2 regions of the Mesorhizobium sp. L48C026A00 genome follow, and region 2 is predicted to be linked to the other one. Evidence: predicted binding sites of a transcription regulator. Region 2 holds the regulator's gene; the other holds the start of a gene.

Region 1 (15,411 bases), on a different contig from region 2:
TGCGCCTCGGGCGAGGGCGGCAAAAGATCGACCATGGCGACAGCCGTCCAGCGGCAGGCGACGCCGCGCGGCCGCTCCAACTCGCCGGCAAGGTCGATCACCGTGCCGAATGCGCCAGCCTCGGCGACGGTGGGAAAGCGGCCGAGGAAGACACCGTCGGCAATGGCGACATGCGGCGGCAGCTTGCGCGTCCATATCCATGCATTGATCGTGGCGCCAAGCCGGTGGGGCAGCAGCAAGACACGGCTGGCCAGCGAGACGCTGCCGTCGGCCGTTTTCTGGAACACTTTGGCGCCGGCTCCGGCATAGGCGAAGGCAACGATGGCCAGCGCCAGCGCCGGCCACAGCAAGATGAGCCACAGCGCCAAAACGAAGGCGCCGGCAGCGGCGCCGGCAAGCGCCAGCGCTGCAACCAGCGCGTAGAACAGCGCCAGCCGCCGCGCGCCGGCATCAGCGGTCAGCCGGAAGCCGGCGAACGGCAATTCGCCGTGGCGCGGAAACAGCCACAGGGCGAAGAAGCCGAGCAAAGCGCCGGTCGGGATATCGATGACATGGTGCTGCCACGTCGTCAGCACCGAGGCGCCGATCAGCAAACACCAGGCATGCCAGACGACGCCGGCCATGCCTTTCAGCCGATAGCGCCAATGATCCCAGATGATGACCAGCAGCGCGATGTGCAGCGACGGCGCCTGGTTGAACGGCTTGTCGAAGCCGCCGAGGACCGCGAACATGAAGCCTGGCAGGCCCGATGTCTGCGGCCGCACGAAGGTCGCCGTCAGCGGGAACAGGATGAAACAGGCGACGGCGACGATCTGCGCCGTCAGATAGCGGCCGGCAAGCCGATCGACGCCGCGCTTGGTATCGTTGAGCAGCAGCGACAGGCCGTAGAACAGATTGATCGACCAGTAGGGCACGATCGTCCAGGCGATGAACGGGATGTTGTGCTCCCAGGCGAAGACGATGCTGCCGACATCGTCGCGCTGCGACGCCAGCCAGTTGGCGAAGCCGTAGCTCGCGTAGAAGAACGGCGCCAGAAAGACCAGCCACAGCGCCGCCCGCAGCGCGATTCCAGCGTACGGCTCGCGCGCAGGGGCAGAAGGGGCGGCAGGGCCAAGGACAGGCAAGACCATGCTCAGACGCGCCGCGCGACCGATACGGTGAAGATCCCCCACTGGTCGATGCGCTGGTCGAGCTTCTCGAAGCCGGCCGCCGCCACCAGCTGGTCCATCTCGCCTTGCGTGCGCCGGCGCATCACCCAGGCCTGGCCGCCGCGATGCGAGGTCAGGCTGCGGGCGATCATTTCGAGCTGCGGATGCCAGGGCTGGTTGGTGTAGACAAGCAGGCTGCCGGGCTGCATCGCCCTGGCCAGCCCGCCGAGCGAGCGGATGATCATGGCGTTGTCGGCAAACAATTCGTAAAGCCCGGAGACGATGGCCAGGTCCGGCGCCGGATCGAGCCCGGCAAGCATCTCGGCGTCGAAGGCGTCGGCCTGGTGGAACGAGACATCGGTCGGCAGGGGCCGCTCGGCGATCAGCTTGCAGCCGAGCGAAACGTTGAGCTCGGAAAAATCCTGCAACCGAACGCTGGCCGGCGGCTCGGTGCATTTGGCGACGGCGTCGAGCACGTAGCGGCCGTGGCCGGCAGCGATATCGACGATATGGACCGTGCGGCCGGCGGCCTTCAGCGTGCGAGTGGCGCTGCCGATCAGCTCTTCGAGATGCAGCTTGCGCTGGCGGATGCCGCGCCAGCCGATGGCGTCGAGAAAGGTGCGGTCGATCATGCGGCCGAGCGGACCGGCGCCCCGCGCCTGGTTCTCATAGACGTAGTCGAGGGTCGAGCCGGAATCGAAGCCGGTGGCGATCCCGGTCTTCATGCCTGACGACAGCCAGGCGCCCGCGCGGATCGAGGCGCGGCTCATTGCCCAATAGAGGCCTTTCGGTGACAGCAAAGCGAGCGGCGAGGCCAGCCAGTCGGCCTCGTCGCGTGTGTAGCCAACGCGGTCGGCCGCGGTCAGGTCGACGGACTTCTGTGGCGTCGAGAACTGCCTTTCGAGGAACGGCTTGATCAGGTCGAGTGCCTTGCGGCGGTCGCGTTCGCCCAGCGTGTCGTGGAAGAAGCCGGGCAGCACATGCCGCTGCTTGGCCGGGCTGGCGAGATTGACGAAGAATTCGTGCTGCGGTCCATGCCGCACAACCCAGTCGCTGCCGGAGATCAGCAATTGCGTCGGCACGGTGATGGCGCGGGCATCCGAGACGATGCGGGCGGCGTGGTCGTAGAGCTCGACCAGGATGTTGGAAGAGATCGGCCGCGTGATCAGCGGATCGGCCTCGAAGGAGGCGATGCGCTCGGGGTCATGCGTCAGGAACTTGGCCTTGACGTAGGAATTGACGAAGAAGCGGCCCTTGATCTTCTGCCACAGCGCAATGCCTTGCTTGGCGAAAGGCACGTAGAGCTTGACCGAGAAGGCCGGCGAGGCCAGTACCAAGGCGCGAATCTGCGGTGCATAATCATGCACCCAGGCGGCCGCGAGCACCGCGCCGAAAGATTGCGCGATCAGCGCGATGTCGCGCTGGGAAAAACCGTCTCTGCCAATCTCGCGCACCAAACAATCGATGTCGCGCACAAGTGCGGCAAAAGACGGCGCATAGCCGCGCTCGCCGGCCGAGCGGCCATTGCCGCGCGCGTCCCAGGCGTAGAAGGCATGGCCGGGCATATCGAGTTCGTCGACCAGATGAGCCATGCGGCCGCCGTGCTCGTGGCCGCGGTGGAACAGCACAACCGCGCCCTTGGCGGGTTGCCCGACCGCCGGCCAGTAGCGGTAGAAGATCTCGGTGCCGTCATGGCTGCGGAAGGTGCGCTCCTGCGCCACCCGCTGCTCAACTGCGGAAGCAGCAATCGTCGGTTCATGAAGCATGTTTTTCCCCAGGCGGATGCGTCCGGAATTTCAGTCGCCGCTCCCGTTAAGGCCGCTGCGTATCCGGTTGATGGCGGTCACCAGCGAGAGTGTAGCCATTGCCGGAAACACGAACGGCGTGATCGCGTCCACCCACAGGCCGCAGGCGACGAGGACGGCGACGATGCCGAGCGCCAGCGCCCGATCGCTCTTGCCGAACGGCCCGGCATAATTGCGCCCGCTGCCTGCCGCGATGCCAAGCACGCCGGCGAACTCCACAAGCACTGCTGTGACGGCAAAGGCGACGACGCCCCAGGCAGGGAAGAGAGCGGCAAAGGCCAGGATCAGCGCCAGGTCGGAGACGGCGTCGCAGAGCTCGTTGAGATACATGCCGAGTTTTGAGGCCTGGCCATGTTCGCGCGCAAGCATGCCGTCGATGGCGTTGAGCGCCATGCGCGCAAACAGCACCACCGGCATCAGCAGGAAGACCGCGCGATGGCCGGCAAGGGCCGCGACCACAACGCCGGTGGCAACCGACAGGGCGGCAGCCAGCAGCGTGATCTGGTTGGCGGTGACGCAGGCCCCGGCCAGCCGGTCGGCGAGCGGCCGCAGTCTGGCCTGGAAGGCCGGTTTCAGCGCATAAAGCGTCGGCATGTGCGAACCCCCCGGCCGCGGTGCAACTGCGGCGAAAATGATCAATTGGCGCGCAAGACGCAAGGGCGACGAGCGGTTGTACAGGGTTACGATCAGCAGCGCCCGCCCGGAACCTTACCATGCGCAGGCCTTACGGTTTGGCGGCGCCGCCTCAAGGTCGAATTCCCTAGAGCCCTCAAATGAGAACTTTACAAATACTCAAAAATATGTGAAGTTATGTCCACCAAAAGGGTCATCCATGACAGCCAGTCGTTTCGCCACACGCCTCAATTCCTTTGCCTCGCGGCCGCAGGCCGAATGGCCGGATCTTGTCGGCAAGCCGTCCATGCTGCAGATGGCGGCGCGAGCGGCGAAGGTTGCGGGGCTGACCGACCTCGACCTCAACTTTCCCGATCATGTCGATGAAAAACCTGCGGAAATGGCACAAAAACTCGGCGATCTCGGGCTTTCCATCAATGGTTTTGCCATGCGCTACTACTCCAATCCCGCCTTCAAGCTCGGCGCCTTCACCAATCCGGATCCGGCAGTTCGCCGCGAAGCCATTGACCTGACCAAGGCCGGCATCGACGCCGTGCGTGAGGCGGGCGCCAATCTGATGACGCTGTGGCTCGGCCAGGATGGCTTCGACTATGCCTTCCAGGCCGATTACGCGACGCTATGGCAACACGAAATTGATGGTATTCGTGAAGTGGCAGCGCATGATCCCGACTGCCTGATCAGCCTGGAGTACAAGCCCAACGAGCCGCGTTCCTACAGCCTGATGCCCGACGCGGCGACGACATTGCTGGCGATCCGCGAGATCGGCCTGCCCAATCTCGGCGTGACGCTCGATTTCGCCCATGTGCTCTATGCCGACGAGCAGCCGGCCTTTGCCGCAGCACTTGTGGCGCGCCACAGCAAACTCTTGGGCGTGCATCTCAACGACGGCTATGCTAAGCGCGACGACGGCCTGATGGTCGGCGCAGTGCACACGCTGCAGACGATCGAGCTGCTCCGCCAGATCCGCCGCGACGGCTACGCCGGCGCCATCTACTTCGACACCTTCCCCGACATGACCGGCCTCGATCCGGTCCACGAATGCGAAGTCAACATCGCCACCGTCAAGCGCATGCTGCGCGTCGTCGACCGGCTGGAGAAGGACAATCGCCTGTCCACCGCCATCGACCGCCAGGACGCGGTCGCGTCGCAAGCCATCATCCAGGAAGCCATGCTCGGGCCGGAGAACTGAGGCCGGCGCCGTTTTCAACAAGGGAGGAAAGACCATGAAATTTCTGCTTGCCACCGCCACCGCTGCGCTGATGGCGCTGTCCATCGGCTCGGCCTTTTCCGCGGACCTCGCGCCGCTCAATTCCGATACCGAGAAGGACCGCATCGACTGGTCGCAGCTCGAGGCCAAGTTCGGCGCGTTGCCCAAGCTGCCCGACGGCACCAGGGCGGGCGCCGTCTCCAAGACGCTGACCAACGAATACTGGCGCTCGCTGGGTGAGGGCTACAAGTCGTTCGGCGATCGCGTCGGCGTGCCGGTCGTCTACCAGGCGGCGCAGAGCGAGGGCGACCAGCTCGGCCAGCTGACAATCGCCGAAGGCCTGGTCACGCAGGGCTACAACGTGCTGCTGGTCTCGCCGCAGACCGACTCCAACCTGCAGCCGATCATGGAACAGGCCAGGGCCGCCAACGTGCCGGTGGTCAACGTCAACGACGCGGTCATCCCGCAGGCCGAGCACTATGTCGGCAATGTCCAGCGCGACAATGGGGTGCGCGTCGCCAAATGGTTCATCAAGAACCGGCCGGATGGCGGCAAGGTCGCCATCGTCGAAGGCCAGGCCGGCGTCTATGCCGCCGTCCAGCGCACCGATGGCTTCAAGACCACGATCACCGAAGCCGGCAAGTTCGAGGTCGTCGCCAGCGTGCCTGGCAACTGGGACCGCCAGACCTCCTTCGACGCGGCCAGCAACATCCTGCAGCAGCACCCCGACCTGATCGGCTTCTATGCCAACAATGACGGCATGGCGCTGGGCATCGTCGAGGCGGTCAAGGCCGCCGGCCTGCAGGACAAGGTCGCCGTCTTCGGCACCGACGGCATCTCCGACGCCTATGCCTCGATCCGCGCCGGCGAACTGACCGGCACCGTCGACAGCTTCCCGGTGCTGACCGGCGAGGTGGCGCTGGAATCGGCGCTGCGGCTGGTGGCCGGGCAGAAGCTGCCGCGCGTCGTCGCCACGCCGCAGGCGCTTATCACCAAGGACAATGCCGACCGCTATTCCGGCGCCGGCGACGCCGTGCGCAAGGCGCTGCTCGAGGACGCGGCAGCGGGCAATTAAGGGCAGGACTGCGGGTGCCGGCCGGGCTGGCGCCCTTTGCCTGGAGAATAGAACCAATGTCTGTCCCGCGGCTGCAATTCGAGGGCATTTCCAAGGTGTTTCCGGCGGTGCGAGCGCTGAGCGATGTGTCCTTTTCCGTCGGCGCCGGCGAAATCCATGGCCTGCTCGGTGAGAACGGCGCCGGCAAATCGACGCTGCTGCGCATCCTGTCGGGGGTCTACAGGCCGACCGCCGGAAGCGTGCTGATCGACGGCAGACCGGTGGCGCTGAACAATCCGGTCGCGGCGCGCGCCGCGGGCGTCGCCATGATCCATCAGGAATTGCAGCAGGTGCCGCATCTCAGCGTCGCCCAGAACATGTTCCTCGGCCATCCGCTGACGCGCGGCGGCATCTTCGTCGCCCGCCGCGAGCAGGAGCGTCGCGCTGCCGAAGCCCTCGCCGCCCTCGATCCGACGATCGATCCGGCAGTCCCGCTCGGCAGCCTGAAGGTCGCGCAGCGGCAGATCGTCGAGATCGCCCGGGCGCTTCTCGATCGGGCGCGCATCGTGGCGATGGACGAGCCGACATCGAGCCTGACGCCGAGCGAGTTCGAGCGGCTGGCCGAAGTCATTGCCGGACTGGCGCGCGACGGCGTCGCGGTCGTCTATGTCTCGCACAAGCTGGACGAGGTGTTCGGCATCTGCCAGCGCGCCACCATCATGCGCGACGGCGTCGTGGTCGAAACCATTGATCTGGCGCAAGTGTCGGAAAAAGCCGTCGTTTCGATGATGGTCGGCCGCGAGCTCGCCCAGGAACAGCACCGCTCCCACACCTCGAGCGAGGTCAGGCTGAGCGTGCGTGGCCTCGCCTCGGCGACCAAGGTCCGTGACGTCTCGTTCGACCTGCATCGCGGCGAGGTGCTGGGCGTTGCCGGCCTGGTCGGCTCGGGCCGCACCGAACTGCTGCGGCTGCTGGCCGGCGCCGACCGCGCCTCGTCGGGCAGGGTCGAGATCGACGGCAAGGCGATAAAACTTTCCAGTCCGCGCGACGCCATCGCCGCTGGCATCGGCCTGGTGCCGGAGGAGCGCAAGCGCGAAGGCATCGTGCCGCTGCGGTCGATCTCCAGCAATATGGCGTTGGCGTCGATGGGCGTGTTCGCACCGCGCGGCGTCATCGATCACACCAGGCTGAAACGGGTCGCGGCCGAGAAGATGAAGCGGGTCAATTTGCGCCCGTTCCTGCTCGACCGGCCGATCCGGCTGTTCAGCGGCGGCAACCAGCAAAAGGCGATCATCGGCCGCTGGCTGGCGGCGGGAACGCGCATCCTTTTGTTCGACGAGCCGACGCGCGGCATCGATGTCGGCGCCAAGGCGGAGATCTACCATTTGATCGAGGAGCTCGCCGCCGAAGGTCATTCGGTCGTCGTCGTGTCGTCCGAGCTTCCCGAGGTGATCCGGCTCGCCGACCGCGTGCTGGTCATGCGCGACGGCACGGTCGCCGCCGAACTCGACCGGGCTGATCTCAGCGAACAGGCGATCGCGGCGCACGCCATACCCCAATCGGAGACGCAAGGCCGGCAAGGCGCAGGGCCATCGGCCGGTGCATAACGGACAGGAGGAGCGGATGACTGATGTAACCGAACACACAGCAGCGCGCCCACGGGCTGAATTCCTGCACCGGTTTTCGCTGCGCGACGCCGGCACGCTGATCGGCCTGGTGGTGATCCTCGCCGTCTTCGGCGCGCTGGTCCCGGGCTTCTTTGCCGAGCGCAATTTGATCAACATCCTGCAGCAGTCGAGCATCAACGCCTGCCTGGCGTTGGGCATGACGCTGGTGATCATCTCGGGCGGCATCGATCTGTCGGTCGGGCCGACGGCAGCCCTTTCGGCCGTCATCTCGGCCTCGATGCTGGTTGCCGGCGTGCCGTTTCCGCTGGCCATCGCCGCCGGCTTCGCTATCGGCCTCGTCTGCGGCCTGCTCAACGGCGTGCTGGTCGCCTATGTCGGGCTGCAGCCTTTCATCGTCACGCTGGGAACGCTCAGCACCTACCGGGCGCTGGCGCTGATCTATACAGGCGGCAATCCGGTGCTCGGCCTGCCAGCCGGCTTCCGCGCCATCTTCAACGGCTCGCTGTTCGGATTGCCATTGGCGGTCATCATCGTGGCCGTGGTCGCGCTGATCGCCTGGATCATCCTCAAGAAAACGCCTTTCGGCGAATATCTGCTCGCCGTCGGCGGCAATGAGGAGGCGGCCTACATAGCCGGCGTGCCGATCGCCCGCACCAAGATCGCCGCCTACATGATCTCGGGCCTGCTGGCGGCCCTTGCCGCGCAGATCCTGATCGGCCGGCTGGGTGCCGCCGAGCCTATTCTCGGCAATCTCTGGGAGCTCGATGCGATTGCCGCGGCGGCCATCGGCGGCGCCTCGCTGATGGGCGGCAAGGGCAGCGTCGTCGGCACCATTCTGGGCGCCGTCATCCTCGGCACCATGCGCAACGGCCTGACGCTGATGAATGTCCAGTCCTTCTATCAGCTGCTGGCAACTGGCCTTATAATCCTCGCCGCGATGCTCATCGATCGCGTGACGAGGGGACGTGGATGACCTTGACCAGCCTGGATCTGAAAGCAGTAGGACCGCGGATCCGCATGATGATGCCGCATTTGACACCGCTTGAGGCGAAGGTGGTGGAAACCGTGTTCGGACGGCGCGGCTTCGACGAGACCATTCCGCTCAAGCAGATCGCCGAGGAGGCCGGCGTGTCGGAAGCGATGGTGGTCAAAATCGCCAAGAAACTGGGCTTTTCCGGCTATCGCGACTTCCGCACCGCAGTCTATGAATACAGCCGCCTGCCGACCGCAGAAATGCACCAGGAGCTGTCGGTCGACGACAGTTCGGCCGAGATCGTCCAAAAAGTCTTCCGCACCTCGATCCAGGCGCTGGAGGAGACGCTGGCGATCCTCGACATGGACGATTTCGACCGCGCCGCCGATCTTCTGTACCGCGCCAGGAACCGCGATTTCTATGGCGTCGGCGGTTCGGCGCAGATCGCGCGCGACGTCTCGCACAAATTCCTGCGCATCGGCATCCGGGCATCCGTCTACGACGATTCGCACATGATGCTGATGTCGGCCTCGCTGCTCGGCGCCGACGACGTCGCCGTCGGCTTCTCGCATTCCGGCAACACCAGCGCCGTCATCGATGCCATCCATCTCGCCCGCAAGAGCGGCGCGCGGACGCTGGCGATCACCAACTACGACAACTCGCCGCTGGCCGCCGTCGCCGACATCGTGCTGTGCTCGACCGCGCAGGGCTCGCCATTGATGGGCGAGAACGCGGCGGCGCGCATCGCCCAGCTCAACATTCTCGACGCGCTGTTCGTCGCGGTGGCGCAGCGCGACTACCAGGCGGCGGAGCGCAATCTCGGCCGCACGATGTCGGCGGTGACGTCGAAACGCCGGGACAAGGGCGGTTCATGAAAGATTGGGGCGGCTCATGAAAGATCGGGGCACATGACGGCTCCGCTGGTCACCGTGTTCGGCAGCCTGCATTACGACATCATGGTCGAAGCGCCTGACCGCCCGCGCAAGGGCGAAACCGTAACCGGCCATGCCTGGCAGCCGAAATGCGGCGGCAAGGGCGGCAACCAGGCGGTCTCGGCGGCGCGGGCCGGCGTGCGCTCGGCAATGATCGGCGCCGTCGGCGATGACGATTTCGGCCGCGCGCTTGTCGGCAATCTCGCGCGCCGCGGCGTCGACAGCCGCTTCGTGCGGGTCGCACCTGGCGCCGGCTCGGGCATGAGCGTGGCGATCTTCGACGCCGGCGGCGATTATGGCGCGGTGATCGTCTCGGGCAGCAATCTCACCTTGGGCGAGAAGGACATCGTGGCCGCGACCGAGATGGTTGCGCAAACGGCGGTGCTGCTGCTGCAGAACGAGGTGCCGGAAGCCGCCAACATTGCCGCAGCGCGGGCGGTGAAGGCGCATGGCGGCCGCGTCGTGCTCAACGCCGCCCCCGCGCGAAAACTGTCCGGCGAATTGATCGCACTCACCGATATCGTCATCGTCAACGCCATCGAGGCGGAATTCTTGGCCGGCGTTGCGGTCGTCGATACGCTCGAGGGTGCTGCCGAGGCGGCACGCATGCTGGTCGATTTCTACCCGGCCGCGATCGTCACGGCAGGCGGGGAGGGCGTTGCCTATTGCGGCCGCGACGGCCAGGCGTTCGCGCGGGCCGCCCTTCCGGTGAAGGTGGTCAGCACCCATGGCGCCGGCGACGAGTTCGTCGGCGCGTTCGCGGCAGGCCTTGCCCGCGGGCATCGGGTCGAGGCCGCACTTGCTGCCGCCAACGCCGCCGCGGCCTTGCTGGTCGCCACGCCGGAACGGCAGCGCGAGGCGATCTGAGACGGGTGGCTGCCTCCGCCCGCGATCGTGACACGAAGCGGATGGCGAGGACTTTTCACAGGCCGATAAAGCCGACAATTAATACGAAAGCCCGCCACCCCAAGGGATGACGGGCTCCGTAGCCTGTGCGCCAGGAACGCCACGGTAGCGACGCTGCTACTCAATGCTCCGTAGATACTCACTATGCGGCCTTCGCACCGTCAGGCGCATCGGCCGAACAAATGAAGCCCGTGCCTTTGGGCGGAGCGCGCGGGCCGATCGGGATGCAGCCCGATCTGCAGCCGGGCGCGGCTGGCGCGTCCGGCTGCCGATGTCGTCAGTGCTTGCTCTTGCCGGGGCTGGCGGCACTGCCACTGATGGCGATGCGCTTGGCTTTCGTCCGTGCGCGCTCCGTCTTGGGCAGCGTCACGGTGAGCACGCCGTTATGGAAGGCGGCGTTCACCTTGTCCTCCTCGACCTCGTAGCCGAGCGGGATGCGGCGCTCGAAGCGGCCGTAGAACCGCTCGGAGAACTGCCTGTCCTTGTCTTCGGTCTCGGAGCGCTTCTCGCCACGCAGCGTCAGCACGCCGTCATCGAGCATCACCTCGACGTCCTTTTCGTCCATGCCGGGAATTTCCGCGGTCACGCGGATCTCCTTCTCGCCGTCGGCGATTTCGACGCTCGGCCAGCTGCCGCGCGCCGACGAAAATCCGCTGAGCATCGGCATGCGCGTTTCGAAGCCGCGGAAGGCGTCGTCGATCAGGCGGTTCATCTCGCGATGCAACGCCATGAACGGGTCGCGGTCCTCGTCACGATAGAAGCTGGGAACCGGACTGTTCTCCCGGCCCCAGGGAATGAGATCACGAATAGCCATTGCTGTTCTCCTTTCTCGACTGGTTGTGTCAAAGGCGAACGCCAGAGATCGCCTTCGCTCAGGCGGCCTGCTTCGGCTTCTCGACCTGTCCGGCCTTCGGCGCGGCGTCTTGCTTGGCGATCGTGATGCGACGCGGCTTCATCTCTTCGGGCACTTGGCGCACGAGGTCGATCGTCAGCAGGCCGTTGTTGAGCGAGGCGCCGGTGACCGTCATGTGATCGGCAAGCTCGAAGCGCCGTGCGAACGGTCGCACCGGAAGGCCGCGATGGAGATATTCCACCTCGTCGTGTTCCTTGCGCTCGCCAGAGACGATGAGAAGGTTCGGCTCGTGGCTGATGTCGAGATCGTTCTCGGAAAAGCCGGCGACGGCGATCCTCACCCGATAGGTGTTCTCGTCGCTTCGCTCGATGTCATAGGGCGGCCAGGTTTCGACTGCCTGCGGCGCGTTTTCCAGCAGGTTGAAGATGCGGTCGAAACCGATGCTCGACCGATAGAGCGGGGAAAAGTCGAATGCGGTTCTCATAGCTACATCCTCTATGGAGCAACATAGTACGAGGGACGCCAAAGAGCTTGGCGCTCCCTGGGTTCTGCCGGTCCCATTCGGCAACCGGCAATTTTCATTTGGTTATTGTCAGGCCGAAATCAAGACCCAGATTCTGTCCCGCTGCCAGAATTTTTGTTGCCGGATTGTACTGGCCCCGATTGTGCTGGCAATGCCGGTTTCAACCGTCGTTTGAGGGTCGCGCCGGCACGCCGCATGGAGGACATCATGACCATGACACGCGACGACATCATTTCGGTGCTGGGCCCGGTCGACGACGCCGTGATCGCCGACATCGCCTCGACCGGCGCGACGATCGAAGAGTTGCGCGAGGCCTTTGCCTGGGTCGGCGCCGATGAGGCGCTGGTCAACGAGGGCCGCCCGCTGCCGTCGGCAAGGGTGGCGACGCTGATCGGACTTCTCGAACCGCCGGACGACGACATATAGCGCCGGGTTTTGGCAAGCAGACTGGGAGATGGGGGAGGTCTTGAAGCGTGCAGCCATACGAACCATCTCGTCAGTCGGGCGCCGATCGGGCTGCCTTCCTGGTTATTCTCAAAAAGAAAAGGAGGAAGTGATGAACGACGTCTCATTTTCCGGGCCGATCACGCTGAAGCTCCAATCCGTCGGAGAGCGCAAGGTCGCCAGCAGCTGGGAAGCCATCGAATGCATGCAGCAATGGCCGGACCGGGCGCGCGGCCGCAACTGGCGCGCAGCCTATCGCGCCTGCCGCGACGCGCTCGACGGTTGGCGCACCGCCCGCGAGGCGCGCACCGCCTTCGTCAAGGCGGCGCGCACCGCCGGACTGCTGGTCACGGGACGTTAATCCACCTGAATATCAATCCACCTGAACGCCAATGAAACTGAAGCCGGGGCGGAAGCGCCGTGCTGCAGAGGCGACGCCTTTTATGAAAAGCGCCGCCTTTTTTCTATTTCACTGCAGCGTAATGACGCCGTCCACCGCCCGCCATTCGGAGGGCTGAATCAGACGGTGATGGGCGACGCGCACAGAATGCAGCGGGCCCTCGATCTCACGTTCCCAAAATTCGAGGAAATGCTTCAGCGTCGGGAAATCCGGGGCGATGTCGTATTGCTGCCAGATGAAGAGCTGGAGCAGGTCCCGATAGTCGGGAAGACGAGAATGGATCTCTGCCGTCGTCAGGCCAAAACCCTGCATCTGGAGCCGGAACTCGTTGCTGACCTGGAACTCATTACCGACCATGCCCGTCTCCTTTCCGAACGATCAGGCGTCCATCCTCCGCGGAGGAAAACGCTTCCACTTCCTCATCGGTTCCGGCCGCCGGCAGACGGTGCCGGGATCGACGATGATGTCGGAAGGTTGCGCCCCGATTTCAAGCCGCATCCGTCGTTTCAAATCCTGGAATAGCGCTATTATTACAGTGCGTTATTACGGTGTGTTGGCACTCGACAACGGCGAGTGCTAAAATTTTTTCGGCGTCCTCTTGAAAGGCTGGATAGGCAGACTAATTCGATAGGCGCGTGATGCCTGAGCAGGGGTCGCGCACCGTCGCACCGACCCACTGGTCGGCTGCGAAGGGAGGTCCAAGAAAATCTGTTTGTCCTATGAGGAGAACGACATGGCGTTCCGTCCATTGCATGACCGTATCCTGGTCCGCCGCATCGAGGTCGACGAGAAGACCGCGGGCGGCATCATCATTCCTGACACAGCCAAGGAGAAGCCGCAGGAAGGCGAGGTCATCGCCGCCGGCCCCGGCGCGCGCGACGATAGCGGACAGTTGCAGCCGCTGGACGTCAAGGTCGGCGACCGCATCCTGTTCGGCAAATGGTCGGGCACCGAGATCAAGCTCAATGGCGAGGACCTGCTCATCATGAAGGAAAGCGATGTGCTGGGCGTGATTGAAATGACCGACCAGATAAAAAAGAAGGCCGCCTGAGCGGGGCCTGAACAAGCCATCAGTCAACGTAAGCTGCCTATTTGAAGGAGTTATCCAATGGCTGCCAAGGATGTGAAATTCCATACCGAAGCCCGCGAGAAGATGTTGCGCGGTGTCAACATCCTCGCCGACGCGGTGAAGGTGACGCTCGGTCCCAAGGGCCGCAATGTCATCCTCGACAAGTCATTCGGCGCCCCGCGCATCACCAAGGACGGCGTTACCGTCGCCAAGGAAATCGAGCTTGAGGACAAGTTCGAGAACATGGGCGCGCAGATGGTGCGCGAGGTCGCCTCGAAGACCAGCGACGTCGCCGGCGACGGCACCACGACCGCGACCGTTCTGGCGCAGTCGATCGTCCAGGAAGGCGCCAAGGCGGTTGCCGCCGGCATGAACCCGATGGACCTGAAGCGCGGCATCGACAAGGCGGTCGACGCCATCGTCGCTGAACTCAAGGCCAATGCCCGCAAGGTGACAAGGAACGACGAAATCGCCCAGGTCGGCGCCATCTCGGCCAATGGCGATGCCGAGATTGGCCGCTTCCTCGCCGAAGCGATGGAAAAGGTCGGCAATGAGGGCGTCATCACGGTCGAGGAGGCCAAGACCGCCGAGACTGAACTCGAAGTGGTCGAGGGCATGCAATTCGATCGCGGCTATCTCAGCCCTTATTTCATCACCAACCAGGACAAGATGCGCGTCGAGCTCGAAGAGCCCTATGTGCTGATCCACGAGAAGAAGCTGTCCAACCTGCAGGCCATGCTGCCGGTGCTCGAAGCCGCAGTGCAATCGAGCAAGCCGCTGCTGATCATCGCCGAGGATGTCGAAGGCGAGGCGCTGGCGACGCTGGTCGTCAACAAGCTGCGCGGCGGCCTGAAGGTTGCCGCCGTCAAGGCGCCGGGTTTTGGTGACCGCCGCAAGGCGATGCTGGAAGACATTGCCATCCTGACCGGCGGCACGGCCATCAGCGAGGATCTCGGCATCAAGCTCGAAAACGTCACGCTGGAGATGCTCGGCCGCGCCAAGAAGGTGCTGATCGAGAAGGAGAACACCACGATCGTCGACGGTGCCGGCCGCAAGGACGAGATCCAGGCGCGCATCAGCCAGATCAAGGCGCAGATCGAGGAGACCACCTCCGACTATGACCGCGAGAAGCTGCAGGAGCGGCTGGCCAAGCTCGCCGGCGGCGTCGCCGTCATCCGCGTCGGCGGCTCGACCGAGGTCGAGGTCAAGGAGCGCAAGGACCGCGTCGACGACGCCATGCACGCCACCCGCGCTGCGGTCGAGGAAGGCATACTGCCTGGCGGCGGCGTGGCGCTGCTCAGGGCAGCGAAGGCGCTCGACAATGTCGCCGTCGACAACCCCGACCAGAGGACCGGCGTCGAGATCGTGCGTCGGGCCATCGAGCAGCCGGTGCGCCAGATCGCCGAGAATGCCGGTGCGGAAGGCTCGATCATCGTCGGCAAGCTGCGCGAGAAGACCGAATTCGGCTATGGCTGGAACGCCCAGACCAATGAGTTCGGCGATCTCTACGCGCAGGGCGTGATCGACCCGGCCAAGGTGGTGCGCGCCGCTCTGCAGGACGCCGCGTCGGTCGCCGGCCTGCTGGTAACCACCGAGGCGATGGTGGCCGAGAAGCCGAAGAAGGAAGCTGCCGCACCGGCAATGCCCGGCGGTGGCGGCATGGACTACTAAGGTCAGGCCTCCAAAGCGAGGCTTCTGAACGGCAGATGGACCGTGTCCGCCAAAGCGGGCACGGTTTTGCCGGTCCGGGATTAATGCGGAGCAGGTGTTGCGATGGATGTGATGGACAGTTTTGGAAAGATCGCGGCGCCGACCCGCCCGAAGAACGATTTCAAC
Region 2 (15,411 bases):
AGGTCGTCGGTGACGTTGAAGATGCCGCCGCTGGTGTGCTTGAGCAGATGCCAAAGCCCCCCCGCAATGTCGTCGCAATGGATGCGGTTGAACACCTGGCCCGGCTTGACCAGCCGCCGCGCGGAGCCGTTTTCGAGATTGACCAGGGCATTGCGGCCCGGCCCGTAAATGCCGGAAAGCCGCAGGATCGCCACCGGCCGCCCGATGTCGCGACCCAGCTTCAGCCAGTCCTGCTCGGCGGCGACACGCAGCATCGAGCGCTTCGACAGCGGCCTGCATTCGGCGGTCTCGTCGACCCAGCCGCCGCCATGGTCGCCGTAGACGCCGACGGTGGAGAGATAGGCGATCCATTCGAGCGCCGGCATCTTCGCGATTGCCTGGCGCGCCGCATTCAGCACCGGGTCGCCGGCCTCTTCCGGCGCCACCGAGACGACGAGGTGGGTTGTTTTCTTGAGCGCGTCCCTGATTTCAGGCGTCAGCGCGCCATCGAAAAGCAGCGGCTGGATTCCGGCTTGCCGCAGCGCTTCGAATTTCTCTGGCGCGCGTGTCGTGCCAAGGATGGTGCCGGCATCCTTGCTGGCGCGGGCAAATGCCTTGCCCGAATAGCCGGCGCCGAAAATGAGGATCTGTTTCTCGCTCATGCATGCGCCTCGATCTGGTTTGCCAGCGCCAGGCGCCATTCGCGTCGCACGGCCTCGTCGCCTTCCGCTTTCACCGCAGCGCTGGCCGACTCGGCGAATTCCGAAGCCGGCACAAGCCGTGACAGCGCCCAAACCGCTGCGCCGCGCACCAGCGGCGAGGCGTCACCGAGCACCGCACGCACGGCGTTTCCGAGCGAGGGTTCGCCGGAATTGCCGGCGGCGATCAGCACGTTGCGGACAAAGCGGTCGCGACCGATGCGCTTGACCGGCGAACCGCTAAAGAACGACCGAAAGGAAGCGTCGTCAAGCGCCAACAGATCGGCGAGCGGCGGCTCGCGCAAGTCCGCGCGGGCGACGAGCTTTGCCTCGGACGCTGCCCGGGCAAACTTGTTCCATGGGCAGGCGGCCAGGCAATCGTCGCAGCCATAGATGCGGTTGCCGATTTTTTCGCGGAACTCGTGCGGGATCGGCCCCTTGTTCTCGATGGTGAGGTAGGAGATGCAGCGGCGCGCATCGAGCCGGTAGGGAGCCGGAAAGGCGTCGGTCGGGCAGGCGTCGAGACAGGCGCGGCAAGAGCCGCAATGGTCGTCTTCGGGCGTATCGGATGCAAGCTCGGCGGTGGTGAAGATGGTGCCAAGGAACAGCCAGGAGCCGTGCTCGCGGCTGACCAGATTGGTGTGCTTGCCTTGCCAGCCGAGGCCGGCGGCTTCTGCCAGCGGCTTTTCCATCACCGGGGCGGTGTCGACGAACACTTTTACGTCGCTCCCAGAGTGCCCCACGATCTTGCCGGCGATCTCTTTCAGCCGGCCCTTCATCACATCGTGATAATCGCGGTTCTGCGCATAGACGGAGATCGCGCCCCGCTGGCGCTTGCCCAGCACCGCGCGCGGGTCGTGGTCCGGCCCGTAGTTCATGGCCAGCACGATGATCGAGCGAACTTCGGGCCAAAGCGCCATCGGCTCGCCGCGGCGTTCGAGCGTCTCGGCGATCCAACCCATCGAGCCGTGGAAGCCGTCGGCGACGAATGCGGCAAGCCGGGCCGGCGCCTGCGGGATGGCATCGGGCGTGGTGACGGCAACGGCATCGAAACCGGCGCGCCGCGCCTCGCGGTCGATCAGCGCGCGCAAGTTTTGCGCTCTAGAAATCGAGGTCCGCATAATGTGACACCGGCGACAGGCCGCGCACCCGGTCGGACAAAAGCGGCCGGAACGATGGCCGTGATTTCACCCGTGCATACCATTCGCGCGCGGCAGCGTGTTCGCGCCAGTCGATCTCGCCGAGATAGTCGAGCACGGACAGCGCAGCCGCAGCCGCGAGGTCGGCATAGGTGACCTTGCTGCCGGCCAGCCAATGGCGGGTGCCGGCCAGCCAGTTGGTGTATTTCATGTGCTGGCGGATGTTGGCGCGCGCGGCGCGGATCGCCGCCGAATCGGGCGAGCCGCCGCCCGCCGTTTCCGGCATGATCGGCTTCAGCACGCGCTCGCGCACCAGGTGACGCGTCACCTCGCTATCGGCCTTGTTGAGATACCAGTCGGTCAGCCGGCGGATTTCGGCGCGCTCCATTGGGTCCTCGGCGAACAGCCGCTTGTCGCGCTTGAGCACGCCGCGCGTCTCGTCGAGATATTCGCCGATGACCATGGCGCCGACGATCGGCACGTCGCCCTCGGCAAGCAGGATCGGCAGCGTGCCGGCCGGGTTCAGCGCCAGGAACTCCTTGCGCCGCATCCACGGCTTTTCCTCGATCAGCGCCAGTTCCTCGCCATACTCGCCGAAAGCGAGGCGAACGAAGCGGCAGGTGGCGAACATCGGGTGGTGGAAAAGCGTCAGCATGGTCCCGCGATAATAGAGCGCACTGGCAAATCGCCGGCTGCGCCGGTAAGTCTTGGCCGCCCCGATTCAGGGGGCCGCCCCGATTCAAAAGGGCCGTCAGGGTGCTGCGACCTATAGGAGGAGTTCCGCGCCATGACAAGCAAGCCATTGTTCAAAGCTCTCACTCGAACGCCGAGGTTTCCATGGAAAGCCAGACCATTGTCGAAGCGCTGCTGCTCGGCATGATCGAGGGCATGACCGAGTTCATTCCGGTCTCGTCGACCGGCCATATCCTGCTTGCCGGTCATTTTCTCGGCTTCCATTCGACCGGCAAGGCCTTCGAGATCCTGATCCAGCTCGGCGCCATACTGGCGATCCTCAGCGTCTATTTCCATCGCCTGTGGCAGATGCTGGTCGACCTGCCGCGTGATCGGGTGACGCGGCATTTCGTTCTCGGCATCCTCGTCGCCTTTCTGCCGGCGGCCGTCATCGGCGCGCTGGCGCATGGCTTCATCAAGACGGTGCTGTTTGAATCGCCGAGGCTGATCTGCGTCATGCTGATCATCGGCGGCCTGGTCCTGCTGTGGGTGGATCGGTTCAAGCCGAAGCCGCTCTATCACGACGTCGAGCGGTTTCCGCTCCGGCTCTATCTGCAGATCGGACTGTTCCAGTGCCTTTCGCTGATCCCCGGCACGTCGCGTTCCGGTTCGACGATCGTCGGCGCGCTGCTTCTGGGCGTCGACAAACGCGCGGCTGCGGAATTCTCCTTCTTTCTCGCCATGCCGACGATGGTCGGCGCCTTCGCCTTCGACCTGTTCAAGAACCGCAATGTGCTGACCAGCGCCGATCTGCCCATCATCGCCGCCGGTTTCATCGCCGCCTTCGTCGCGGCGCTTATCGTCGTGCGCTTCCTGCTCAACTACGTCTCGCGCCACGGCTATTCGCTGTTCGGCTGGTGGCGGCTGGTCATCGGCACCGTCGGCCTTGCGGCGCTGTTCGTCCGGGGGTGAGTGCAGAGACTGCCCCCACACTACTCCGTCGAGTTCCTTCGCGCCCCCCTCTGTCCTGCCGGACATCTCCCCCACGAGGGGGGAGATCGGCAGTTTTCGCGACAGCGCCTCTTTTTCAACGTTCGAAGTTGGCGAAGATGGCGCAACTTCCGATCTCCCCCCTCGTGGGGGAGATGGCCGGCAGGCCAGAGGGGGGCGCTGTCCCGCTGACGTCTCGCAAGATTCGGATGGCGACGACCTTCCTCAACTCCGCCCGTAAAAAACGTTTTCGACATGCACCGGCCAGCGCCACGGCAGCACCGCGACCATGTCGAAGCGCACCGACAATCTGCCATAGTCGGACTGGCGCGACAGCCAGATATCGGCGGCGCTTTCGATGCGGCGCTCCGATTCGTAGCGAACAGCCTCCATCGCTTCCACCAGCGTGCGGCGCGCCTTCACCTCGACGATCAGCACCAGGTCGCCGCGCCGCGCGATCAGGTCGATCTCGCCGAACCGCGTGCGGTGGCGGCGCGCCAGGATCCGATAGCCCTTCACCATCAATGCCGCAGCCGCCAGCCACTCGCTGCGGTGGCCGCGCCGATAGGCGCGCTGGCGGCTGGCGACCGGGCGTTCAGCCATCGCCGGCTTTCCCACTATCCTTGAGTTCGAGCAGCCGTCGGTAAAGCGCCTGCTTCTGGCCGCCGGTCATCTTGGCGGCTTCCGCCGCCGCCTTGGAGGCCGGCATCTCGGCGGCAAGCGAAAGCAGAAGCCGGTCGATGTCCGCCGGCTCGTCGGCCGTTGCGTCCGACGGGCCGACGCAGATGACGATCTCGCCCTTCGGCGTGTCGGCCGCCGCGTAATGATCGGCGAGCAACTGCAGGCTGCCGGTCCGTATCTCCTCGAAGGTCTTGGTCAACTCGCGGCCGATCGCGGCCTTGCGGGCGCCACCCAGCGCCTCGACCATGGCACCGAGCGTCTCGGCCAGACGGCGCGGCGATTCGAAGAAGATCAGCGTCGCCGGCACGGTTTTAAGCGCTTCCAGCCGCGCCAGCCGCTGGCCGGTCTTCACCGGCAGGAAGCCGGCGAACAGGAAGGCGTCTGAGGGCAGGCCGGAGGCCGTCAGCGCCGCGAGCGGCGCCGACGGGCCGGGGATCGGCACGACGCGAATGCCCTGGTCGAGCGCTTCGCCGACCAGCCGGTAGCCGGGATCGGAGATCAGCGGCGTGCCGGCGTCCGAGATCAGCGCCACGCTTTGCCCGGCCAGCAGGGCTGCGATCAGCTTTGGGCCGGCCTCGCCGGCATTGTGCTCGTGATAGGCTGACGTGCGGCGGCGGATGCCGTAGCGGTCGAGCAGCACGCGACTGACACGCGTGTCCTCGCAGGCGACGATGTCGGCTGCGGCGAGCGTTTCAAGCGCGCGCAACGTGATATCGGCGAGGTTGCCGATCGGCGTCGCCACCAGGTAGAGCGCCGGCTCGAGCGGCCGGGCCGGTATCTCGGTCTGGCCGATCACGTAGCTGCGTTTTGCCGACTCGCCGGTCACCGGTATCCCCCATCAGGCTCTGACCTTGAATGCATTCGGCCCTGTTTGGCACGGCTCACGCCGGGTTGCAAAACCCATGCCGAAGTGATGCGGCTGTCATGCCTTTGCCACACTGCGGAACGAAACCGTGCCCGGCGGATTTATGCCTGATCTCGGGAGGAGCAGGATGGACAGCCTCAAGATACAAGACGTTTTCGAACCCTACTATGCAGGCCGCAAGCGCTTTGCCGTGCGAAAGGACAAGGGCCTGCCTGCCAAAGCCGGCGCCGGCTCGGCTAAAAAGCCGCGAAAGCGTCGGCCGTCAAAGGCAACCAAGCTCGAGATCGAGCCCTCGACCGGCACCGGCAGCACGATGGAGCACTGACCAGACGATGCCCAATCGCTTCGACATTTTCATCACCCGCCTTGAAACCAAAAGCTCCCGCAATGGAGCGCCCCCACATCCGACAAGCGATCGATACCGCGCCCGCCGCGACAAGGGCGAGGCCAAGCCGGCTCGCGACGGCGAGGCGGACGCCGAGAAAGACCACGCCAAGCGCCTCCCCAAGCACGACGCCTGACTACCGCGACCTTCGCGATTGGCCGAGACACTTCTCTCTAAAGCGTGGGGGAAACGCTCGGCCACATCATTCAACCCGGATTGTTAGACACGCGCGCTTCCAGCAGACGCTGGGTCCACGAACTCATCGTCCTCTGGAATGTCGCCAGCCTCTGTTCGTAACGTGCTAATATTGAACCTGCGTGCGCGCGCTTGAGCGTACGGGAGAGGATCATGTCGGCAACTTTAACCGCACTGGGCAGCAGAGAGGCCTACAGGCTGGGAGATTTCAACCTGGTTGGTCGTGGCGAACATTCCACCATACGCTTGGAAGACGGGGAAGTTTCGCGCCAGCATGCAACGATCCGGCGCGACGGCGCGAACTACTGGGTTGTTGATGTCGGCAGTGCCAATGGCAGTTATGTGAATGACGTGGCGCTCACAACCGCGCGTGTGCTGCACACCGGCGATCGCGTCCAGTTCGGCAGATCGATTTTTCTTTTCGACCAGGGCACGACTGCCCCCGATCCAGATTCGCAAGTGGCGAACACAAAAACTCAATGGGGCAACCCGGCAGCCCCCAAGAGCCGGCCGGCCACGCTGTTCGTTGCTGATTTGAAGGAGTTTACCGGAATTAGCGCCAGGCTGTCCCCGGAACAGGTGGCGGCCCTCCTGGCCGAGTGGTATATGGACTGCAATATGATCTTGAAGCACTACGGTGCCTCGATCGACAAATTCATCGGTGATTGTGTATTTGCTTATTGGCACGAGACGGCAGCGGACGTCTGTGTCGCTGCGGTTCAGGCTGCCCAGGCGCTCCGCGCTGCGGAAGACGCGGCTACGTCGCCAACCCGAGTACTGGTCAGGGAACAACAAGACATCGTACTCGACTGCCGCATTGGCCTTCATGTGGGTGAAGTTGCTATCGGCGTTATGGGCAAAGGCATCAACACCGCGCTGGGCGATGCCGTGAATTTGGCCTTTCGTATTGAGGGATTGACGCGAAAACTGGACAAGCCGCTATTGGTCAGCGCCCAGTTCGTCGAGCACTGGCCTGAAGGCAGACAATATTTCAAGTCCTGCGGCTATCACGAGGTCAAAGGGCGCGCCGAGATGATCGAGGTATTCAGCCTAGAATAGACGCGCCAGCAGGAGCATAGCTTTCTGCTGCCGCTTGCCGCCGGTTCTCGCCGGCTTCAACAGGGCTCGTGGCCGCTGAGGGACGCCAGATCGGCAAGTTCTGCCGAGGCACGTCACTCGCAGATTGTAATTCGATCGCGGCAGAAGCCGCTGCCCCGGCGTGCCCCGGCGGCCCGCGCTCGGACCCTGCACTCATCGTGGGTTTCTGCCCTGCAAACGCGAGCTGGCCTGCTCGCGCTCGGAGCAGCGGCGGCACGCTTCTGTTCCGTTGTCGGTCGTGGCCGGGTATTCGGGCCATTTGCATGGCCGGGTTCTTGTATCGAATTCGGCCGGGCAACCACCGGACACACGCGCGCTGTGCTTCCTTCCAATATCTTCAAAGCAATTGTTGTCGGTTTCGCCATGTCGATCTCAGCGCCGGAGTGGCGAGCGAAACGGCGCAACGCCTCCCGGGTCCTTCCACCCCAGATGCCGTCTGGGTTTCCCGGATTACACCCAACGCGGCCAAGCTCGCGCTGTATCCGCTTCGCCAGCTCGTTCGGGGCATCTTCCTGGCTGGCGTCCGATTGATGATCTGCATTCTCCAACTGTTGAATTTGGAGTCTGGCGAGAGGCACAAACAGGCCCTCCGGGTACAGTTGAAGATAATCCTTTAACGCTCCGCTGCTTTTGGAGCCGCGGATTGAGGTCCACAACTCGATTTCCGTCAGGCTCGCATCTCGGCTGCTGTTGTTGGCTGGCGAGACTGCCGTTGGCCCACGAGGAGGGGCAATGAAAATTTCCCTGCCAGGCAGCGATCCGTACGTGAATGGTTCCTGCTTGCCGCCTGTCGCGGCCAGAACAGTGTCGCGAACCTTGCGGAACACGAATTGGATGTCTACCCCGGGTTCACCCAAATGCGCCAACAGCCCTGCAGTGTAGGGACTGTTCCGTCCCGCTCCATCGAAAGCGGTTGTACCTTCCTTCGCAGCGTACCCGACCAGGGTTCCGGCTGCCGGTTCAATCGCAGCCAGGCCTCTGCCGATGGAACGCGTTGCATTTGATCTTCGCATGGCCGCGATAAAAGGGTTGTCCCGGCAAGCATCAAGTAGAACCACCCGCACGCCGGAGACACGGGACAACGCGTTCATCACCAAATCCAGCGGGATTGCCTCAAACTCCACGTCGGAATCAGCGCTCAGGCTGACGTCTGTAGGCACGAGAAAATTTCTATTCTCAACCTCAACCCCATGTCCCGCGAAGAAGATTATTGCGAAATCAGCACCTTCCGCCGCGCGACCGAACTCCTGCAGAGCTTTCCTGAACGCGGTATGGTCCAAGTCCATCTTGCGAGATACTTTGAACCCTACCTTTGAGAGCAAGGCCGCCATGTCAGCAGCGTCATTGTTCGGATTGGGAAGTTTAGCGACCCGTTGATAGCTCGAATTGCCGATCACCAGCGCAACGCGTTTTTCAGCCCACGCCACCTCCAGCCCGCCGATCAGAGCAATGACAGCAAGCGCGATGTTGAAGAGGCGCATTTTAGCCCCGTGCTCTGCTTCAGCCGCAGATTAGCGGCACCCGACCGAAGCTTGACCAGTCAGGCCCACGCTTGCAAGTCACTATCGGTTGCGGATTGCGGTGCGATGGCCATTCGGCCAAGCAAGCCGAATTTCCAGCATCCTTGCTTGAGCCGATAAATTGTCTGTGACAGTTCAGATCTTGGCCCAAGCTTTACCGCGCCAGATCCGCCACCACAGCATCTAGCACGATCATGCCGGCCGGCGTGGCGCGCAGGCGGGCATTGCCGATCGGCGCCACCAGCCCCTCGCCCTGCAGCATCGACAGCCGCGCCGTCGACAGGCCGCGGCCGGAAAACGCTTCATAGCGAGCGAGGTCGATGCCCTCGGCCAGCCTCAGTCCCATCAACAGGAACTCGTCGGCCTCTTCCGAGCGCGTCAGGATCTCGCCGCCGGTGACGCCATGGCCCTTGGCCTCGACCAGATTGGCCCAGGTTTCCGGCATTCTTTCGGCGATCGTCACCACGCGACGGCCGTTTTCGACGAAGCGGCCATGCGCGCCGGGACCGACGCCGACATATTCGCCATAGCGCCAATAGGTGAGATTGTGCCGGCTTTCGGCGCCTGATCTGGCGTGGTTCGAAATCTCATAGGCCGGCAGCCCATGCGCAGCGGTGATCTCCTGCGTCAGCGCATAGAGATCGGCGGCATGGTCATTGTCGGGAATAGCGAATTTCCTGGCCGCATGCAGCGCGTGGAACGGCGTGCCTTCCTCGATGGTCAACTGGTAGAGCGACAAATGGTCGGCGGCATGGCCGATCGCCTGCTCGAGCTCCGCCTGCCACGCTTCCGCTGTCTGGCCGGGCCGTGCGTAGATCAGATCGAACGACAGCCGCGGGAAAATCTCACGCGCCAGGCCAACCGCGTGCAGCGCTTCATCGACATTGTGCAGCCGGCCGAGAAAGCGCAGATCCTTGTCGTTCAGCGCCTGCACGCCGAGCGACACCCGGTTTACGCCTGCCGCCCGATAGCCGCGAAAGCGCTCGGCCTCGACCGAAGACGGGTTGGCTTCCAGCGTCACCTCGATGCCGGCAGGCACCGTCCAGTTCTTCGCCACCGCGTCCAGCACCGTCGCCACGGTTTGCGGCTTCATCAGCGATGGCGTGCCGCCGCCGAGAAAAATGCTGGTCACCTCGCGCGGTCCGGTGCGGTTGCGCATCGTCGCAAGCTCGGTTTCGAAGGCGCGCGCGAAACGCTCCTGGTCGACCGGCTGGTGGCGGACATGGCTGTTGAAGTCGCAATAGGGGCACTTGGCCGCGCAGAACGGCCAGTGCACGTAGACGCCGAAACCGGGGCTGCGGTCGAGCAGCATGGTCATTTCACCGCCGATCGCGCCAAATCCAGTCTGGCATGCGCGAATTTCTGGAAGGCGCGAGCGCGATGCGACAATGCCGTCGGCTGGCCGGGCTTCCAGCCATGTTTCTCCTCTGCGGTCATTTCGCCGAAGGTCTTTTCGAAACCGTCCGGCACGAACACCGGGTCGTAGCCGAAGCCGAGTTCGCCACGCGGCGGCCATACCAGCGTGCCCTCGACCTCGCCACGGAAATATTCGGCCGCGCCGTCGGGAAAGGCCAGGCAGATGACGGCGACGAAGCTGCCCTTGCGCTGCGCAGGCGCAACCGCGCCGATTTCCTGCAACGCCACTTCGGCTCGCTGCATCGCCATGCCGAAGTCGCGGCTCCCGTCGGGCGCCTCGGCCCAGTTGGCGGTATAGACGCCGGGCGCTCCGCCCAGCGCATCGACACACAGGCCGGAATCGTCCGACAATGCCGGCAGGCCTGTCGCCTTGGCGGCGGCAAAGGCCTTGATATAGGCGTTCTCCTCGAAGGTGGTGCCGGTCTCGTCCGGCTCCGGCAGGCCATATTCCTTGGCCGACTTCGCTTCTATGCCGAACGGCGCCATCAGATCGGCGAATTCGCGCAATTTGCCGGCATTGTGACTGGCGACAACGATCTCATGTCCATCAAGCGAATGCATCAGATGCCCCAAATTCTTGGTTCGGCGAATTCGATCGAATTGCCGGAGGGGTCGCGAACATAGATCGAGCGGCCACCCTGCGGCCATTCGAACTCGCTTTCGATGGCGATTTTCTTTCGCTCAAGATGCGCTCTCCAGCGCACGATCTCGTCCGCGCTCGCCGCAAAGCAGAGATGGCCGTCGCCGACCGTGCCGTGCGGCGGCACTTTCAGCCTGGCATCGGGCGCCGGCGGCACCTTGGTCGCCTCGGCGTTGAAGATGAGCAGCACGCCGTCCCCGCAACGGAAGAAAAGATGCCTGCCGTCGACCTTGCCCAGCAGATCGAGTCCGAGCACATCGGTGTAGAATTTTTCCGCGGCATCGAGGTCGGTGACGTACAGCGCTGATTCGAGGATGGCAGAGGGTGTCACGAGGCACCCCCCTCTGGCCTGCCCTCTTTGCCAAAACTTGGCATCTCCCCCTCAAGGGGGGAGATTGGCAGCTTCAGCGCTTCCGCACATCCCACGCCGCCGACAGTTGGCGAAAGCCGATTGGATACCCGATCTCCCCCCTTGAGGGGGAGATGGCCGGCAGGCCAGAGGGGGGCGGACAAGCTCGGCATTTTCAGGACTACGCCACGGCCATCTGCTGCAGGCTGACCAGTCGCGCAATACCTTTCTTGGCCAATTCCATCAGCGCCGCAAATTGCTCTTCCGAGAAAGGCTCGCCCTCGGCCGTGCCTTGTATCTCGACAATGCCGCCCTTGCCGGTCATGACGAAATTGGCGTCGGTGCCGGCCGATGAATCCTCGAGATAGTCGAGGTCGATGACCGGCTGGCCGTCGTGGATGCCGCAGGAGATAGCCGCGACATGGTCCTTCAGCACCTTGGCGACGCTGGCCATCTGCCGGGCTTCCATCCAGCGCAGGCAGTCGTAAAGCGCCACCCAGCCGCCGGTGATCGAGGCGGTGCGCGTGCCGCCATCGGCCTGGATCACGTCGCAGTCGACGGTGATCTGCTGCTCGCCCAGCGCCTGCAGATCGACCACTGCGCGCAGCGAACGACCGATCAGCCTCTGGATTTCCAGCGTGCGGCCGCCTTGCTTGCCGGCCGAAGCCTCGCGGCGCATGCGCTCGCCGGTCGAGCGCGGCAGCATGCCGTATTCCGCCGTCACCCACCCCTTGCCGGAATTGCGCATCCAGCCCGGCACCTTTTCCTCGAGGCTGGCGGTGCACAGCACGTGGGTGTCGCCGAACTTCACCAGGCACGAGCCTTCCGCGTGCTTGGAGACGCCGCGCTCAAAGGAGATGGCGCGCATTTCGTCGAACTGGCGTTTGGAAGGGCGCATTCAGGCTTCTTTCTTGTCGTTTTAGGAGTCGTGGCCGGCTTGTAGCCGCACGCGACGAGAGGCGCAAAGGAAAATGGACCAGTTGCGCGGGCGCGGCCGATGTCTATATCCTTGGGCCGGAGGTATTTGGCTCGAATGACCAAGGCAGTCGATCCCGGTTCCCAGTCGGCGGCAGCGCTCCAATCCCCCGCGCTTCAATCGCCCGCCCTTCAATCGCTCGACATGCGCTCGCGCGACATCTTTCGGCGCATTGTCGATTCCTATCTGAAGGACGGCGAGCCGGTCGGCTCGCGCAGCCTGTCGCGTATCCTGCCGTCTTCGCTGTCGCCGGCCACCATCCGCAATGTGATGAGCGATCTCGAGCATCTCGGCCTGATCTACGCGCCGCATATCTCGGCCGGCCGATTGCCGACCCAGGCCGGCCTGCGCTTCTTCGTCGATGCCTTCATGGAGCTTGGTGATCTCTCCGACGAGGAGCGCCGCACCATCGAGGCGCAGGTACGCGCCTCCGGCTCTGGTGCGACGCTGGAGCACATGCTCACCGAGGCGAGCCAGATGCTGTCCGGCATCTCGCGCGGCGCCGGCCTCGTGCTTGCCGCCAAGAACGAGGTGGCGCTCAAGCATATCGAATTCATCCAGCTCGAGCCGAACAAGGCGCTGGCCGTGCTGGTGTCGCAGAACGGCGACGTCGAAAACCGCGTCGTCGACCTGCCCGCCGGCATCACCGTCTCGCAACTGCACGAAGCCTCGAATTTCCTCAACGCCCATATCCGCGGTCGCACGCTGGCCGAGGCGCGGGTCGAGATCGCCCGCATCAAGGAAGAAACCAGGGCCGCCCTCGACACGCTGTCGCAGGATTTGGTCGAGAAGGGCCTTGCTGTCTGGGCAGGCGCCGAGAGCGGCTTGCCGGCGCGTCTCATCGTGCGCGGTCGCGCCAATCTGCTGGAAAATGTCACCGCCCAGGCCGACATCGAGCTGCTGCGGCATTTGTTCGAGGATCTGGAGACGCAGGACGGGCTGATCCAGCTTCTCGACCTCGCCGAGGAAGGCTCCGGCGTGCGCATCTTCATCGGCTCGGAGAACAAGCTGTTTTCGCTGTCGGGCTCGTCGCTGGTCGTGGCGCCCTATCGCGACAAGGACGCCCGCGTCATCGGCGCGCTCGGCGTCATCGGCCCGACCCGGCTGAACTACGCACGCATCGTGCCGATGGTCGACTATACCGCGCAGCTTATTTCCCGCATGCTGCGATAATGCATGTCGCCCAAAAAACCGAAGCGCGTCGCACGGATCCTTCCAACGCGACACGCTTAAGGGAACCTCAAGGAGAAAAAAATGGCGCTGGAATCATTCAAGGCTCAGATCAGCCTGTTGCTCGAGCAGATGATCAACCAGCCCGAGGATCAGCATGAAGTGCAGGAGCAGTTGCGCGAAAAGCTGGGGGAGATGCGCGCCATGGGCCTGCCGCTGCCGGCCGATCTCGTCGCGCTGGAAAAGCGCCTCGACGACGATTTCTACGCCGCCGGGAACTGAGCCCGAAAGGTGCAAGGACGGCTAGCCGACCGGCGAGCATGAGGATCTCGTGACCGGCTTCGTCGTCTCCGGCGACGCGGTCTGGGGCCGACCGGCAAGTGATGCGGTGCCCCGAGGGCGGCGGCGGTTGCATCTGGCCGTCACCTGCGGGCGAGGATGTATTCAGCATGCGACCCCGTCGGATATTTTCAAACGGCAGACTAGCTTGCGCGGCCGAAGGCTTTATCCTGCCTGGTCGAGACTTAGTTGCCTGACTCACTTGATTGCCTGACCCTTGCCCATCTGACCTCTTGGGAGCGAAACCAATGAACAAGCCCGCCACCACCGTGCCTGTGCCCGGCCGCGGCCGCATCTACAATTCGATCACCGAGACGATCGGCGACACGCCGCTGGTGCGGCTCGACAAGTTCGCCGGGGAAAAGGGCGTCGTCGCCAATCTGCTGGCCAAGCTCGAATTCTTCAACCCGATCGGCTCGGTCAAGGATCGCATCGGCGTCTCGATGATCGAGGCGCTGGAGGCATCGGGCAGGATTGCGCCCGGCAGGACCACGCTGATCGAGCCAACCTCGGGCAACACCGGCATCGCGCTCGCCTTCGCCGCCGCCGCCAAGGGCTACAAGCTGATCCTGACCATGCCGGAAACCATGTCGGTCGAACGCCGCAAGATGCTGGCGCTGCTCGGCGCCGAACTGGTGCTGACCGAAGGGCCGAAAGGCATGAAAGGCGCCATCGCCAAGGCCGACGAACTGGCCGCGACGCTGCCCGACGCCATCATTCCGCAGCAGTTCGAGAATCCCGCCAATCCGGAAATTCACCGCCGCACCACTGCCGAGGAAATCTGGAACGACACTCATGGCGAAGTCGACATCTTCGTCGCCGGCATCGGCACCGGCGGCACCATCACCGGCGTCGGCCAGGTGCTGAAGCAGCGCAAGCCCTCCGTGCATGTCGTCGCCGTCGAGCCGGAAGCCTCGCCGGTGCTGTCGGGCGGCCAGCCCGGCCCGCACAAGATCCAGGGCATCGGCGCCGGCTTCGCGCCGAAGATCCTCGACACGACCATTTATGACGAGATCGTCAAGGTCTCCAACGAGGATTCGGTCGCCAATGCGCGGCTCGTCGCCCGCCTCGAAGGCGTGCCGGTCGGCATCTCGTCGGGCGCTGCCCTGCAGGCGGCGATCGTCGTCGGCTCGCGGCCGGAGAATGAGGGCAAGAACCTGGTGGTCGTTATTCCGTCCTTCGCCGAACGCTATCTGTCGACGATCCTGTTCGAAGGGCTGGGGGCTTAGGGCATATTGGTATTTGTGCCGGCCTGCGGTTGCGGTTCCCGCGCCTCCGTAGCGCCCCGCCAATTGTCGAAGCCGGCGCCGCCCCTCACCTGCCTGCCGGCATCCGCACCCCGTAAATGGGGCGAGGGGGCGCTCTCATTGACGGGTTCGCCAATCGCCAGCGTTGCAAAAAAAGTGCCGACACCGCGACCAGCCTCTTTCTCCCCGTTTACGGGGAGAAATGCACGGTCCACCCTCCGCAGCTGCTGCGGAGGACGGGCAGGGCAATGAGGGGCGGCACCAGCGGTCGGCCTTAGATCCCAAACATCGGATCATGTCTGACCCCGGCCTTTCCCGGACCTCATTCTTCGGCTGCGAGCCCAGCCCGTCGTGCCTGCAGGAACCGGCGCACGGCCGGGTCGCGTTCGAGGCCGATCGCCCTGTTATAGGCCTCGGTAGCCTCCCGAGTTTTGCCGAGCCTGGCCAGAAGGCCCGCGCGGGCGGCCCAATAAGGCTGATAATCATGTAGCCGTTTGTCGTCGCCAAGCTCATCAAGTGCACTCAATCCCGCCGCGGCGCCGTCGGCCTCGGCAAGGGTCACCGCGCGGTTGATCGAGACCACCGGCGAGCCGGCAATCACCGACAGCGCATCATAGAGCTGTTTGATCGCGGCCCAGTCGGTCCGGCCGGTCAGCCGCCTTGTCGTATGGGCGGATTGCACGGCTGCCTCGAGCTGGTAGCGGCCGACGACGCGCTTGGCCGCGGCGTGCTTCAGTAATGTCTCCGCTTCGTCAATCAACGCGCCGTCCCACAGCCCAAGCTCCTGCTCGGCCAATGGCACATAGTCTCCGGCGGCGTTGCGCCGCGCCGCACGCCGCGCCTCGGCAAACAGCATCAGCGCCAGCAGGCCGAGCGCTTCCGGCTCATCCGGCATCAGCGAGGCTACCAGCCGGCCGAGCCAGATGCCTTCGGTCGCGAGATTGCGGCGCCGGGTTTCGGTGCCGTCCGGGTCGGCCCAGCCTTCGGCGAACGCGGCGTAGATCGCTTCCAGCACCGCATCCAGCCGCTCGCCAAGCTCTGCCCGCTCCGGC

What was found. The regulator HrcA, encoded in region 2, represses chaperone genes, less so after heat shock. The targets are predictions, from matches to a motif close to GTTAGCACTCNCNNNNNGNGAGTGCTAAC.
Region 1: a site for HrcA is predicted at 13,059-13,087, ahead of X738_RS56975 (co-chaperone GroES). Genes of this name have one in related genera too.

The regions. Positions count from the first base shown of each region.
Region 1 is NZ_AYWU01000007.1:78,322-93,732, reverse strand. It holds gene X738_RS57045 (phosphatase PAP2/dual specificity phosphatase family protein) at 1-1,130, opposite strand, end outside; gene X738_RS57040 (bifunctional alpha/beta hydrolase/class I SAM-dependent methyltransferase) at 1,133-2,914, opposite strand; gene X738_RS57035 (CDP-alcohol phosphatidyltransferase family protein) at 2,945-3,547, opposite strand; gene X738_RS57030 (TIM barrel protein) at 3,786-4,775, shown strand; gene X738_RS57025 (sugar ABC transporter substrate-binding protein) at 4,810-5,868, shown strand; gene X738_RS57020 (sugar ABC transporter ATP-binding protein) at 5,925-7,454, shown strand; gene X738_RS57015 (ABC transporter permease) at 7,471-8,448, shown strand; gene X738_RS57010 (MurR/RpiR family transcriptional regulator) at 8,445-9,323, shown strand; gene X738_RS57005 (ribokinase) at 9,357-10,247, shown strand; gene X738_RS57000 (Hsp20/alpha crystallin family protein) at 10,564-11,100, opposite strand; gene X738_RS56995 (Hsp20 family protein) at 11,159-11,623, opposite strand; gene X738_RS56990 (hypothetical protein) at 11,870-12,088, shown strand; gene X738_RS56985 (DUF982 domain-containing protein) at 12,219-12,467, shown strand; gene X738_RS56980 (usg protein) at 12,576-12,863, opposite strand; gene X738_RS56975 (co-chaperone GroES) at 13,240-13,557, shown strand; gene groL (chaperonin GroEL) at 13,615-15,246, shown strand; gene X738_RS56965 (hypothetical protein) at 15,358-15,411, shown strand, end outside.
Region 2 is NZ_AYWU01000044.1:391-15,801, reverse strand. It holds gene X738_RS78065 (SDR family oxidoreductase) at 1-641, opposite strand, end outside; gene queG (tRNA epoxyqueuosine(34) reductase QueG) at 638-1,798, opposite strand; gene X738_RS78055 (glutathione S-transferase family protein) at 1,779-2,471, opposite strand; gene X738_RS78050 (undecaprenyl-diphosphate phosphatase) at 2,654-3,460, shown strand; gene X738_RS78045 (YraN family protein) at 3,704-4,081, opposite strand; gene rsmI (16S rRNA (cytidine(1402)-2'-O)-methyltransferase) at 4,074-4,985, opposite strand; gene X738_RS78035 (hypothetical protein) at 5,152-5,349, shown strand; gene X738_RS78030 (hypothetical protein) at 5,357-5,545, shown strand; gene X738_RS78025 (adenylate/guanylate cyclase domain-containing protein) at 5,758-6,663, shown strand; gene X738_RS0144500 (caspase family protein) at 6,777-8,183, opposite strand; gene hemW (radical SAM family heme chaperone HemW) at 8,377-9,540, opposite strand; gene rdgB (RdgB/HAM1 family non-canonical purine NTP pyrophosphatase) at 9,537-10,199, opposite strand; gene X738_RS78010 (VOC family protein) at 10,199-10,609, opposite strand; gene rph (ribonuclease PH) at 10,809-11,525, opposite strand; gene hrcA (heat-inducible transcriptional repressor HrcA) at 11,661-12,776, shown strand; gene X738_RS77995 (hypothetical protein) at 12,858-13,055, shown strand; gene cysK (cysteine synthase A) at 13,361-14,341, shown strand; partial or broken gene X738_RS77985 (RNA polymerase sigma factor) at 14,682-15,411, opposite strand, start outside.